3 regions of the Rhizobium bangladeshense genome follow, and region 3 is predicted to be linked to each of the others. Evidence: predicted binding sites of a transcription regulator. Region 3 holds the regulator's gene; each other region holds the start of a gene.
The links. Region 3 encodes LexA, which represses DNA repair genes until DNA is damaged. Its sites were predicted from a motif close to TGTTCNNNNTGTGTTCNG; they were not measured.
Positions count from the first base shown of each region.

Region 1 (4,210 bases), 1.0 Mb from region 3:
CTTCCAGTACTTCTTCGGCATCTCCGCCTGCATTGCCTTCACCTTCAAACGCGCCGGATTGAAGATGCTGGAATAGTAGGTGCGCCAGAGTTCGTCGGTGGCGTCGCTGAGATCAGGCTTTTCGCACGGCTCGTCGGCAATCGTCAGCCGATCCCCGTCCCAGGCGGCCGATCCCTTGGGCGTAACAATCAGCCAGTCCATATCGGTGAAACGCCGCTGGAAGAAGGGAGCGGTGCGCCTGACGATATGATGGTCCGGCTCAAACCAGGCGAGGAATTTTCGGCGACCCGCCGATACCGCCCCGACTTCCTTGAAGCGGACGAAAGCCGTCATCTTGTGCGCGTCGCGGCGAACGTTCTTCGCCATCAGACGGGCACGCGCGACATCCTCGTCAGACGCAACCTCAAGCAGTCGCCGGTCCAGCTGCAGCCGCCAAAGCAGACGGTAAAGCAGGGAAAACCGCGCCGTATCGCAATGGCAAAGAACCGTCTCCGCAAGCTCGATGAAGGCGGGCGGCACCGTCATCGGCTTGCGTGATGCCGCCGGCGCCGGCGGCATGGCGTCACGTCGAAACGACAGATCGGCCTCGGCGCTTTTTTCGCGCCAGTCGATCTCCTCGGGCAAAATGCCGGCGGCCGCCAAGGCGCGTGCGGCATCACGCCATTCGGCAAGCTCTCCGCGTCCCGAAAGCACGACCCGGCGCATCACAGCAACGACAGTTGCTCAGGCTGCGGCCCGAACATGGCGCGCAGATCCGGCCGGTCGATCAGCCGTCGCGGCGACCAGCCTTCCGCCGAGATGAAGGACCGGACCTTTTTGATTGAGACGCCGAGCCGGGAGAGATCATCGAGCCGTAGGCGCCGAAATCGGCGCGCCGAGACGATCGCCTTGACTGTTTTGGTGCCGAGACCGGGGACACGCAGCAACCGCTCGCGCTCGGCCTTGTTAATGTCGACCGGAAATTCCCCGCGATTCGCAAGCGCCCAGGCAAGCTTCGGATCGAGATTGAGATCGAGCATGCCGCCCGCCTGGTTTGCGGTGATCTCCTCGATGCCGAAACCGTAGAACCGATAGAGCCAGTCGGCCTGGTAGAGCCGATGTTCGCGCATCAGCGGCGGCTTGATCAGCGGCAGGTTTTTAGAGGCGTCGGGGATGGGGCTGAAGGCGGAATAATAGACACGCTTCAGTCCATAGCTGCTGTATAGCCGGCTGCTGCTGGCAAGGATGGTCGCGTCATTGGCTCCATCCGCCCCGACGATCATCTGTGTGCTCTGGCCAGCCGGGACGAAACGCTGGCGTTTCCTGGTCTTGAGCGTCGGCTCATCAGCCGCCTCGATCTTCAATCTGAGATCCGCCATAGATCGCCTGATATTGGCGGGCTTCTTTTCCGGCGCGAAGCGGGAAATCCCGCTGTCGGTCGGCAGCTCGATGTTGAGCGACAGCCTGTCGGCATGAAGCCCCGCCTCCTCCATCAGATGCGGCGATGCCTCAGGGATCGCTTTGAGATGGATATAGCCGCGGAAATTATGCGTCAGGCGCAGCTCGCGGACGATGCGGACCATCTCCTCCATCGTATAATCGGACGAGCGGATGATGCCGGAGGAAAGGAACAGGCCTTCGATATAATTGCGGCGGTAGAATTCCAGCGTGAGCCAGACGACCTCCTCGGCGGTAAAGCGTGCCCGCTCGACATTGCTGGAGGAGCGATTGACGCAATAGGCGCAGTCGTAAATGCAGAAATTGGTCAGCAATATCTTCAGAAGCGAAATGCACCGCCCGTCCGGTGCATAGGCGTGACAGATGCCGGATCCCTCCGTCGAGCCGAGCCCGCCGCTCACGCTTGAATCTCGCTTAACCGTGCCGCTGGAAGCGCAGGACGCGTCATATTTTGCGGCGTCGGAAAGGATGGCGAGGCGTTCGGCAAGCGACTTCTTCATTCTTTTGTTCACTATACGTTCTAATGTACATAGTCAACCTAGACGATCCGGCCGTTGCCCATTTTGGGGCGTATCGCTTGATGTCGCAGTGGGTTGCGTTTCGCTTATGCGAATTTTCTGGAAATCGGCCTTGCCGATCTGCTATAAGCATTCGACTAAGTTTGTGGCACGGTTCCGAAGCTCCCCTTCGGGACCTGTTTTCTTTTGTGTGTGCTCGAGCGTGCAGACGCAGGGAGTGAAGGACAGAAAAATGGTTGATAAGGTACCGATGACACAGGGTGGTTTCGTCAAGCTGCAGGAAGAACTGCGCTGGCGTCAGCAGGAAGAGCGTCCCCGAATCATCGAGGCGATCGCCGAAGCCCGTGCCCACGGCGACCTTTCCGAAAACGCCGAATACCATGCCGCCAAGGAAGCTCAGAGCCACAATGAGGGCCGCATCACCGAGCTCGAAGATCTGACGGCGCGCGCCGAGGTCATCGATCTCACCAAGATGTCCGGCGACAAGATCAAGTTCGGCGCCAAGGTGAAGCTCGTCGACGAGGACACCGAGGAAGAAAAGACCTACCAGATCGTCGGCGACCAGGAAGCCGACGTCAAGGCCGGCCGTATCTCCATCTCCTCTCCGATCGCGCGCGCGCTGATCGGCAAGGAAGTCGGCGATTCCATCGAGGTCAACGCGCCGGGTGGTTCCAAGGCCTACGAAATCCTCCAGGTTTCCTGGGGCTGATCGCCGCCACACACGAGACTCATTCCTTGCCGGACATTCGTGACGTCGAGATCATCGCGCCCAACTTCAAGCGCCGGCTCTCCGGCGTCACCTCGACCATCGTTCAGCTCATCCCATGCCAGATCCGGCTTGGCATCAGGATCGCAACGCTCGGTGCCGGCCTGCCGGAGGGCCTGGAAAAGCTGAAATGGCCGCAGCTCCTTGGCCTGTGGCGCCCGCCGGCGCGCCGGCGCCACCGCATCTGGCACGCCCGCCGCAACAATGAGATGGCCGTCGGCATCCTGCTCCGTCATGTCGTGCGCATGCCGCTGAAGCTGCTCTTCACTTCGGCTGCGCAACGCCGTCACACCGCCTATACGAAATGGCTGATCCGCCGAATGGATGCGGTGATCGCAACCAGCGACCGTTCCGGCTCCTTCCTCGAAGTGCCTCACACCGTCATCCAGCACGGCGTCGACCTTTCCCTGTTCCACCCGCCGGAAACGGCCGAGGACGCTATTGCCGCCACCGGCCTGCCCGGCCGTTACCTCGTCGGCTGTTTCGGACGCGTACGTCACCAGAAGGGCACCGATCTCTTCGTGCAGGCGATGATCGAACTGCTGCCGCAACACCCGGAATGGACAGCCGTCGTCTCCGGCCGGGTGACGGCGGAGCACGCCGCCTTCGGGGAGAAGCTCAAGGCCGATGTCGCCGCCGCAGGCCTTAGCGACCGTATTCTTTTCCTCGGCGAAGTACCCGATATCAAAATCTGGTATCGCCGCCTGACGCTTTACGTCGCCCCTTCCCGCAATGAGGGCTTCGGCCTGACGCCGCTCGAAGCCATGGCTTCACGCACGGCGGTGGTGGCGTCTGATGCCGGCGCCTATGCCGAACTCGTCGCCGAAGGCGAAACGGGCTCTGTGGTGGCCGCCGGCGATCGCGAGGCGCTGACACGGGCGATCGCCCGCTATCTCGCAGACCCGGCATTGGCAATTGCGCATGGCGACAATGGGCTGCGTCATGTCAGGGAAAATTTTGCGCTGGAGAAGGAAGCAAGCGCGATCGGGGCGGTCTACGATCGCCTTCTTGGCGACAATCGCGGCTAAGCGAAAAGAACGGCCCGCTGATAGCGGGCCGCTGCCAACACCGAACAAGTCGGCCTTTTATTCGGCCGGCTGAAGCGCGACAGCCGGAGCGCCCTCTTCTGCCTGACCGCCGAGAGCCACGGCGAGCTGCGCCGTATCCAGCTCCTTTTCCCAGCGTGCCACGACGATCGTCGCGACCGCATTGCCGACAAGGTTCGTGAGTGCCCGGCATTCCGACATGAAACGGTCGATGCCGAGGATCAGCGCCATGCCGGCGACGGGAACGGAGGGTACGACGGAGAGCGTCGCGGCAAGGGTGATGAAGCCGGCGCCGGTGATGCCGGCTGCACCTTTCGAGCTCAGCATCGCCACGAGCAGCAGCAGGATCTGGTCGCCCCAGGAGAGCTGGATGCCCGTTGCCTGGGCAATGAACAGTGCGGCCAGCGTCATATAGATGTTGGTGCCGTCGAGGTTGAAGGAAT
Region 1 is NZ_CP071612.1:3,076,969-3,081,178, forward strand. It holds gene J2J98_RS15005 (UdgX family uracil-DNA binding protein) at 1-705, opposite strand, end outside; gene J2J98_RS15010 (putative DNA modification/repair radical SAM protein) at 705-1,937, opposite strand; gene greA (transcription elongation factor GreA) at 2,188-2,664, shown strand; gene J2J98_RS15020 (glycosyltransferase family 4 protein) at 2,691-3,749, shown strand; gene J2J98_RS15025 (dicarboxylate/amino acid:cation symporter) at 3,807-4,210, opposite strand, start outside.
Region 1: J2J98_RS15010 (putative DNA modification/repair radical SAM protein) is a predicted target of LexA. The motif match lies at 1,943-1,960, and genes of this name have one in related genera.

Region 2 (4,210 bases), 370 kb from region 3:
CAACCGGTCGATGGTCCTTTCACCGATTATCCCGACCTCGCCAGTAGGCTCGCCGGCGTGCCCGGCATCAAGATGGCGCTGCCCCTGGTGGAAGGCCAGGTGCTCGCCTCCGCCTCGGCCGGCGGCAGCACCGGCGCTTTGGTGCGCGGCGTCCGCGCTGAAGACCTGACCAAGCTCAAAACGGTCTCGGATAACATCAAATCCGGCGATATGGTGGGCTTTGCCGCCGGTGAAGGTGTGCTGATCGGCACTCGCATGGCCGATCAACTGGGTCTGCGCGTCGGCGACCTCATCACCCTGACCTCGCCGGAAGGTGACATCACGCCGATGGGCGTCAATCCGCGCGTCAAGTCCTACAAAATCTCCGGGCTGTTCGAGATCGGCATGTCGGAATACGACTCCTCGATCATCTTCATGCCGCTCGAGGAGGCGCAGCTCTATTTCAATGCCGCTGGGCTGGTGCAGTCGATCGAGCTCTTCGCCGATCACCCCGATGATATCGCCGCTCTGAGGCCGAAGGTGGAGGAGGCGGCTGGCCGCCAGATCAACCTCACCGACTGGCGCCAGCGCAACCAGACCTTCTTCTCCGCACTCCAGGTCGAGCGCAATGTCATGTTCATGATCCTGACTCTGATCGTGCTCGTGGCGGCGCTGAACATCATCTCCGGCCTCATCATGCTGGTGAAGGACAAGGGCAGCGATATCGCGATCCTGCGCACGATGGGCGCCAGCGCCGGCTCGATCATGCGCATCTTCTTCATGACCGGGGCGGCGATCGGCATCGTCGGCACCATTGGCGGCGTGCTGCTCGGTGTTCTCGTCTGCGTCAACATCGAATCCATCCGCCAGTTCTTCTCCTGGATATCAAGCACCGAGATCTTCAATCCGCAGGTCTATTTCCTCAGCCAGCTGCCGGCCGAGATGCAGCTCAGCGAAACCATTTCGATCGTCGTGATGGCGCTGACGCTCTCCTTCATCGCGACGATCTTTCCGGCCTGGCGCGCCTCCAGGCTCGATCCGGTGCAGGCCCTGCGCTACGAATAAGGAATGCCGTCTTCATGAATCGCAACGTCGTTCTCAAGCTTACCGGCGTCGAGCGCCATTACGGGCAGGGCGATACGCTGCTCCCGATTCTGAAGGGCGCGGATTTTTCACTGTCGAAAGGTGAGATCGTCGCTCTCGTCGCTCCCTCCGGCACCGGCAAGTCTACGCTGCTGCATATTGCCGGGCTCTTGGAACATCCCGATGGCGGTGAGGTCACCATCAATGGCCATGCCTGCGACGGCCTTTCAGACGAGAAACGCACCGCGATCCGCCGCAGCGAGATCGGCTTCGTCTACCAGTTCCATCACCTCCTCCCGGAATTTTCGGCGCTTGAAAACATCATGATGCCGCAGCTGATCGCCGGCCTGTCCTGGAAGGAAGCCGGCGAGCGAGCCGGCCAGCTTCTCGATTATATGCGCATCGGCCATCGCGGTTCGCATCGTCCGGCCGAACTTTCCGGCGGCGAACAGCAGCGCGTCGCGATCGCCCGCGCCGTCGCCAATGCCCCGACGCTGCTTCTCGCCGACGAGCCGACCGGCAATCTCGATCCGGAGACGGCAAGTTACGTCTTCGACGCGCTCGAGGCGCTGGTGCGCCAGTCCGGCCTCGCGGCCCTCATCGCCACTCACAACCATGAACTGGCCGGACGCATGGATCGGCGCGTCACGATCTCCGATGGCAAGGTTGTCGACTTCTAATTCGATTACGGGATGACAAGCCCGCCGCGGTAATCGAGCACATAAGCCTTCCGGCCGCCGACCATGATGCATTCATGGCCGCTGAATCGGTCGCAGCCGCCTTCGCTGCGGTCGATATAGCGGCCGAACGGATGATCGAATTCCATTCCGCCGAGAAAGCGGCCCTCCCCATACATCGCCGACAGCGCCGCCTTGATCACAGTTCCGGCGGCACTGCCATCGATGAGATCGGCCGCGACGACGCAGCCGAAATAATTCATCGCCCAGACGGGTTCGCCGGCAAACCACACCACTTCCTGTCCGGCGAAATCGGTGCCGCCGACGTAACTGTCGAGATATGACCAGTCGCCGCGTTCATAGCCAATATCGTGAGCGCCCGGCCGGCAGGGCGGGCGAGGCACGCCCCCGCCGATATAGGTCGCGGCCTTAGCCTCTACGATGAAGTCGTTCAGCATAGCGGTGTCGAGCATTATCATCTTCCTCCCTGCCTCACCTGATGCCGATATAGCAGACTGCTGAGAACATAAGAAAAACAAAACGGTTCGCATTGCTAGAAGCCAGAGGCAGGCATCAGGCACAGGATGCGTTGGCCCGACCGGTTCGTCCAGGCGATGCAGGGCGGGTTGGAGAGCATGTCAAGACTGGCGCGATGCGAGGTTCGATTCGCAGCTCGCGAGCGGCCCTTTTTCAAAGGCAAGCGGGGAGGAAAAGATTCCTGTTGACATTGGAACATAGATGGAACAAATTGAAAACATAACGAGTAAAGGAGAGCCAGATGACTGACATGATCCGTGATATCGCAGCATTCACCTCCATCGCAATGTTCGTTGCCAGCTTCTCGCTTATCGTCATCGCGATCTAAAGTTTTCGGGGGATCGCATGGCAGTCATGCGGTTCGCACGCCGGTCTTCTTCTGGACATCATCGCCCTCAATGCCGACAATGCGTCCGATTCATTTCGGCTGATTGAAAGGCATATCATGGCGGAGACGCAAACGGGTTCAATTGGTGAGGCGACCGGTGGCGAACCGGGTTTCATCCACCTGAGGGTCCACTCCGCCTATTCGCTGCTTGAGGGCGCCTTGCCTCTGAAGAAGATCCTCTACAAGGCGACCGGCGACAGCCAGCCGGCGATCGCCATCACCGACACCAACAATCTCTTTGTCGCCCTTGAATTCTCCCAGAAGGCAATGGACGAGGGCCTGCAGCCGATCATCGGCTGCCAGGTCTCGATCGACATGGAAGACGGATTGGAAAGTGAAAAGCGCGGCGGTCAGCAGGCACTGATCAAGCTGCCGTCGATCGTTCTTCTTGCGGCGACGGACGCCGGTTACGAAAGGCTGGTTGATCTCGTCAGCCGCGCCTATCTCGGCGGTGATAGCAACCAGGCCATTCATATCAGAGCCTCCTGGCTGGAAGAGTCAGGCACGGAAGGGCTGATCGCCTTGACCGGCGCCCTGACTGGGCCGGTTGACGCGGCTTTCAGGGAAGGCCATCCCGCTCAGGCGGAAGCCCGGCTGCTCACGCTGAAGCGTCTGTTCGGCGACAGACTCTATGTCGAGCTGCAGCGGCACGGCACCTACGACAAGCGGCACGAGCAGAAGATCGTCAGGCTTGCTTACACGCATGACCTGCCGCTCGTCGCCACCAACGAAGCCTTCTTTCCGACTCGCGACGATTACGACGCCCATGATGCGCTGATGGCGGTTGCGCATAACGCCATCGTCTCCGACGACAGCCGTTTTCGCCTGACGCCGGATCACTACCTGAAGAGCCGGGCCGAGATGGCCAAGCTCTTTCCCGACCTGCCGGAAGCGCTCGATAACACGATCGAGATCGCCAAGCGCTGCTCCTTCGTGTTGAAGACGCGAAAGCCGATCCTGCCGCGCTTCACTGGCGCCACCGACGATGCCGAGGAGGCCGAACGCGCCGAGGCGGGCGAATTGCGCCGCCAGGCGGTGGAAGGGCTGGACATGCGGCTTGCCACGCTCGGAATGTCGCCGGGTTACGAGGAAAAGGATTACCGCGAGCGCCTCGAGTTCGAACTCAGCGTTATCGAGCGCATGCGCTTCCCGGGTTACTTCCTGATCGTTTCCGACTTCATCAAGTGGGCCAAGCAGCATGATATTCCCGTCGGTCCGGGCCGTGGTTCGGGCGCCGGTTCGCTGGTCGCCTATGCCTTGACGATCACCGATGTCGACCCGCTGCGCTTCTCGCTGCTCTTCGAGCGCTTCCTCAATCCGGAACGCGTCTCGATGCCTGACTTCGACATCGACTTCTGCCAGGACCGCCGCGAAGAGGTGATCCGCTACGTTCAGGCGAAATATGGGCGCGAGCAGGTGGCGCAGATCATTACCTTCGGTTCGCTGCAGGCACGCGCCGCACTTCGCGATGTCGGCCGCGTGCTGGAAATGCCTTACGGCCAGGTCGACAAGATCTGCAAACTCGTGCCGAACAATCCGGCCAATC
Region 2 is NZ_CP071612.1:1,672,788-1,676,997, forward strand. It holds gene J2J98_RS08075 (lipoprotein-releasing ABC transporter permease subunit) at 1-1,044, shown strand, start outside; gene J2J98_RS08080 (ABC transporter ATP-binding protein) at 1,059-1,742, shown strand; gene J2J98_RS08085 (DUF5680 domain-containing protein) at 1,748-2,212, opposite strand; gene dnaE (DNA polymerase III subunit alpha) at 2,722-4,210, shown strand, end outside.
Region 2: dnaE (DNA polymerase III subunit alpha) is a predicted target of LexA. The motif match lies at 2,468-2,485, and genes of this name have one in related genera.

Region 3 (4,210 bases):
GTCGACTTCGACGGTGGGGTTGCCACGGCTATCGAGAATCTCGCGGGCGATGATATCGGTGATTGCAGTCATGGGTTCTTCCTGCTCGGTGGGTGATAGGTCGTTCGAAGCCTGTCATAATCGAAGGCGTGCAAATTACAATGCCGCAATTTCCTGCCTTCGAACGGTATTATGTCGTGGCCTAAACCACGATCATGTCAGCCTGTTGAACGTCAGGCCTTGGCGATTGCGTCGAAGGCAAGCAGCTTCTCAAGCAGGCGCGGCATGTCCCTGAGATAGACCATATTCGGGCCATCGGACGGTGCGTTGTCGGGGTCCTGATGGGTTTCGAGGAAGACGCCGGCAATTCCCGTCGCGACCGCCGCACGCGCCAGCGTTTCCACGAACTCCCGCTGGCCGCCCGAGGAATCGCCCTGCCCGCCCGGCTGGGCAACGGAATGCGTCGCATCGAAGACAACGGGAGCGCCCATCGCCGCCATAATCGGCAGCGAGCGCATGTCGGAGACCAAAGTATTGTAGCCGAAGGAAGCGCCGCGCTCGCACAGCAGCACGTTTGGATTGCCGCTGGCGTTGAGCTTCTTCAGGACGTTCTTCATGTCCCAGGGTGCGAGGAACTGGCCCTTCTTGACATTGACGGCGCGGCCGGTCCTGGCGGCGGCGATCAGAAGGTCGGTCTGGCGGCAGAGGAAAGCCGGGATCTGCAGGACATCGACGATCTTTGCCACCTCCGCGCATTGCTCGGCGGTGTGGACGTCGGTCAAGACGGGAAAGCCGAATTCCTTTTTCAGATCGGCAAAGACCTCCATGCCCTTCTCCAAGCCGATGCCGCGCTCGGCCGAGAGGGAGGTGCGGTTCGCCTTGTCGAAAGAGCTCTTGTAGACGAGGCCTATGCCGAGCTTGCCGCAAAGCTCTTTCAGCGTGCCGGCCACCATGAAGGCATGATCGCGGCTTTCCATCTGGCAGGGGCCGGCGATCAGCGACAGGCGGCCTGTATTGGAAAAGGTGACTTGACCATCGCCTTCGCCGATCTTGACTTCGGAATTCGTATCGGAGCTCATCGTGGTTCCTCGAAGGCAAAGAGCGTGCCCTGGCCGGGCGCGGGCTTCACCAGAATGCGGTTGTTCTTACGCGTATACGTCACCCCGTTAGCAGCCAAATGCGCTTCTGTCACGGCAAGATCGGCGACATTGAAGAGGATTGCCCGGCCGCGCAGTCCTCGCTCGGCGGGTGAGACCGCGGTCTCGAAATAGGCCTCCAGCCCCTCCGGCGTCACCAGGCTGATCCTCGCATTCGAGGCCGCGATATTGACGCCAAACCCGGTTTTCTCGGCTGCCGATTGCGCTGCGGCAAGGCCGACGAAGGCGGCGAAAGCCGCCGGCTCCGGTGCGCAGAGCGCCACCTCAGCAATGCCGGTGACGCCATTGTCATGCCTTTCCAGCGAACCGCGATCGGCCGGCAACGGGTTGACGCGCTCGACGGCAAAGAGAAGCAGATCGGGCGCGCGGAGATCGCCGGCAAAAGCCAGTCTGAAGCTCCCGATGCTCTCGGAACCATCCGGCATTTTCATAGTCCGACTAAACTCCAGCATCTTGCCGGCGCTCGATCCCTTGTCGATGAAACTCTTATGATCGAGCCCGCAATCCCCGGTGCCGAAGGCTATCGCCGAAAGCCCCTCCTCGCCGCAGCGGAAGCGAAAGGCCTGGTTGCGGGCGGTAAAGACGTTACCCTGCCGCGCCGATAGCTCGCTCTCCTCGACGCTCGCTACACCGAGCGGCTCCAGATAGGTCTTGTCGGCAAAGAATACGCAGGCATTCTCCGTGCCGAAGGGGTGGCGCGCATCGGCGGCAACGGTGAAGCCGAGTTTCCCGAGCCTCTCGCGCGCCAGGTCTATATTGACGACAGGCAACACGACATGATCCAGCGGGTGCGGCTTGGCGGAATGGTCTTTCATAATGTCCCTCTCCCTGAAATGGCATGAGATGTGCGACGGCACGCGGTCAATTCAAGGCTTGCGCGCCAAATCCGGCGAATGAAAATAAAAATCTCAACGAGTTGACGGGAAGTTTTACGGAAATTTAGCTACTTGCAGAACACATATGGAACATATAGTGTCTGTTCTGGATTTGTTTCAATCACGGGGTCTGACGTCGATGCTCACGCGCAAACAACAGGAGCTTCTCCTTTTCATTCATGAGCGCATGAAGGAATCCGGCGTTCCTCCCTCTTTCGACGAAATGAAGGATGCTCTGGACCTCGCCTCAAAATCAGGCATCCACCGCCTGATCACGGCGCTAGAGGAACGCGGCTTCATTCGCCGCCTACCGAACCGCGCCCGAGCGCTCGAAGTGATCAAGCTTCCAGAGGCCTATAGCCCCAGTCTTCAACCGCGCCGCGGTTTTTCGCCGAGCGTCATCGAGGGCAGCCTCGGCAAGCCCCAGCCGGTCGCCGCCCCTGCTGCGGCAAAGGCGGTCGCAGACAACGGCAACTCCGTCTCCGTGCCGGTCATGGGACGTATCGCCGCCGGCGTTCCGATTTCGGCGATCCAGAACAACACGCACGACATCGTCGTTCCCGCCGATATGCTTGGCTCCGGTGAGCACTACGCGCTGGAGGTCAAGGGCGATTCGATGATCGACGCCGGCATCTTCGACGGCGATACCGTGATCATCCGTAACGGCAGCACTGCAAGTCCCGGCGATATCGTCGTTGCCCTCGTCGACGACGAGGAAGCAACGCTGAAGCGTTTCCGCCGCAAGGGCGCATCGATCGCCCTGGAAGCCGCCAACCCGGCCTATGAGACCCGCATCTTCGGACCCGACCGCGTCAAGGTGCAGGGCAAGCTGGTCGGCCTCATCCGCCGCTATCACTGACGCTGGACGGGCCGGAATCGGTAAAACTGTTGCTGCGCCAATCATAGGCGCGGTGGCGCATCCATGGCCGCGATAATGCATCGAAGGCCGTCGCGACCTCGAGGCCGCTCTCAGTGAAACGCAATTCGACCGAACCGGTCCTGCGCAGCGTTTCGCCGGTAAACAGCGCCGCACCCGAGCGGCAGCTGGCGAAGCGCAGGCGTACAGACGTCACGACAATATCGCCGGCATCGCAAGCGGGGCCGAGATAGGCGGCATTTTCGATGACGGTCACGATATGACCGTTTGCAAGCTTGGCTATGCACCAGGCTTTCCTGAGGCAGGAAAAGCTTTCCGCCTCAGCGCCGGCCGCGGCCGCCTGCATCGCGATCTTCGCTTCGTTCTGCTGCTCGCGGGAAAGCCTGAGGCGCCTCTCCTTATCCTCCGGGATCGCAGGACTATCCAGCATCCTCGGCGGATTATGCACCGTCAGAACGAGCGCCCTCTGCCACTGATCGAAGATGAAATCCGGCGGCCTTTCGCGATTGGAGGCCATTGCTGCCGGCGTGACGACCGCGACGAGCGCGCCGTCTTCCGAAATCACCAGATCCGCCGGCCGGGATGCCGGCAGAACCACTACTGCAAGCGTCGAGACGGCGATGAGAGCGGTGCCGACCTGGCGCAGCCGCGTCCGCAGCAAGGTCATCAGCAGGAAACCTGCCACGGCCAGCGTGAAATACCAGCTGGGCAATCGACCGACGCCGATATTCCCGCCCCAACCGGATATCGTCTTTGCCACCACGATCACCAGATCGAGGCCGAATCCGACCACCTTCCAAGGCAATATATCAAGCCCGAAAGGCATGAGCAGCATCGCCAACAACCCGGCCGGCATGACGATGAAGGAGATGATCGGCATGGTCGCGAGGTTTGCCGGGAGACCATAGGCCGTCAGGCGATGAAAATGCTCGATCGAAAACAGCGCCGTGGAAAAGCCGCCGATCAGCGAAGTCAGGAAAACGCCGCTGAAAAAGCGTGCGACCGCAGCGGCCAGCAGCAGGGCCGGCATTTTCGGCAGGGCGCTTTCGCCGACGCGCCGTTCCTTCCACAGCTGATAAGCCGATACCAGCGCCAGCGTCGCGGCAAAGGACATTTGAAAACTCGGGCCCAGGACTTCGGAAGGTGAGATCGCAATGATAACAAGCGCGGAAAGAGCGACGTTGCGCAGGCTAATCGACGGCCGGTCGAAGAAGACAGCAATCAGCATAATGGCCATCATGATGAAGGCGCGCTCTGCCGAGACGGCGAAACCCGAGATCAGAAAATAGGCCGTGACGGCGATGAGCGCTCCGGCGGCGGCG
Region 3 is NZ_CP071612.1:2,040,224-2,044,433, reverse strand. It holds gene eno (phosphopyruvate hydratase) at 1-72, opposite strand, end outside; gene kdsA (3-deoxy-8-phosphooctulonate synthase) at 213-1,058, opposite strand; gene J2J98_RS09985 (VOC family protein) at 1,055-1,951, opposite strand; gene lexA (transcriptional repressor LexA) at 2,151-2,870, shown strand; gene J2J98_RS09975 (ComEC/Rec2 family competence protein) at 2,851-4,210, opposite strand, start outside.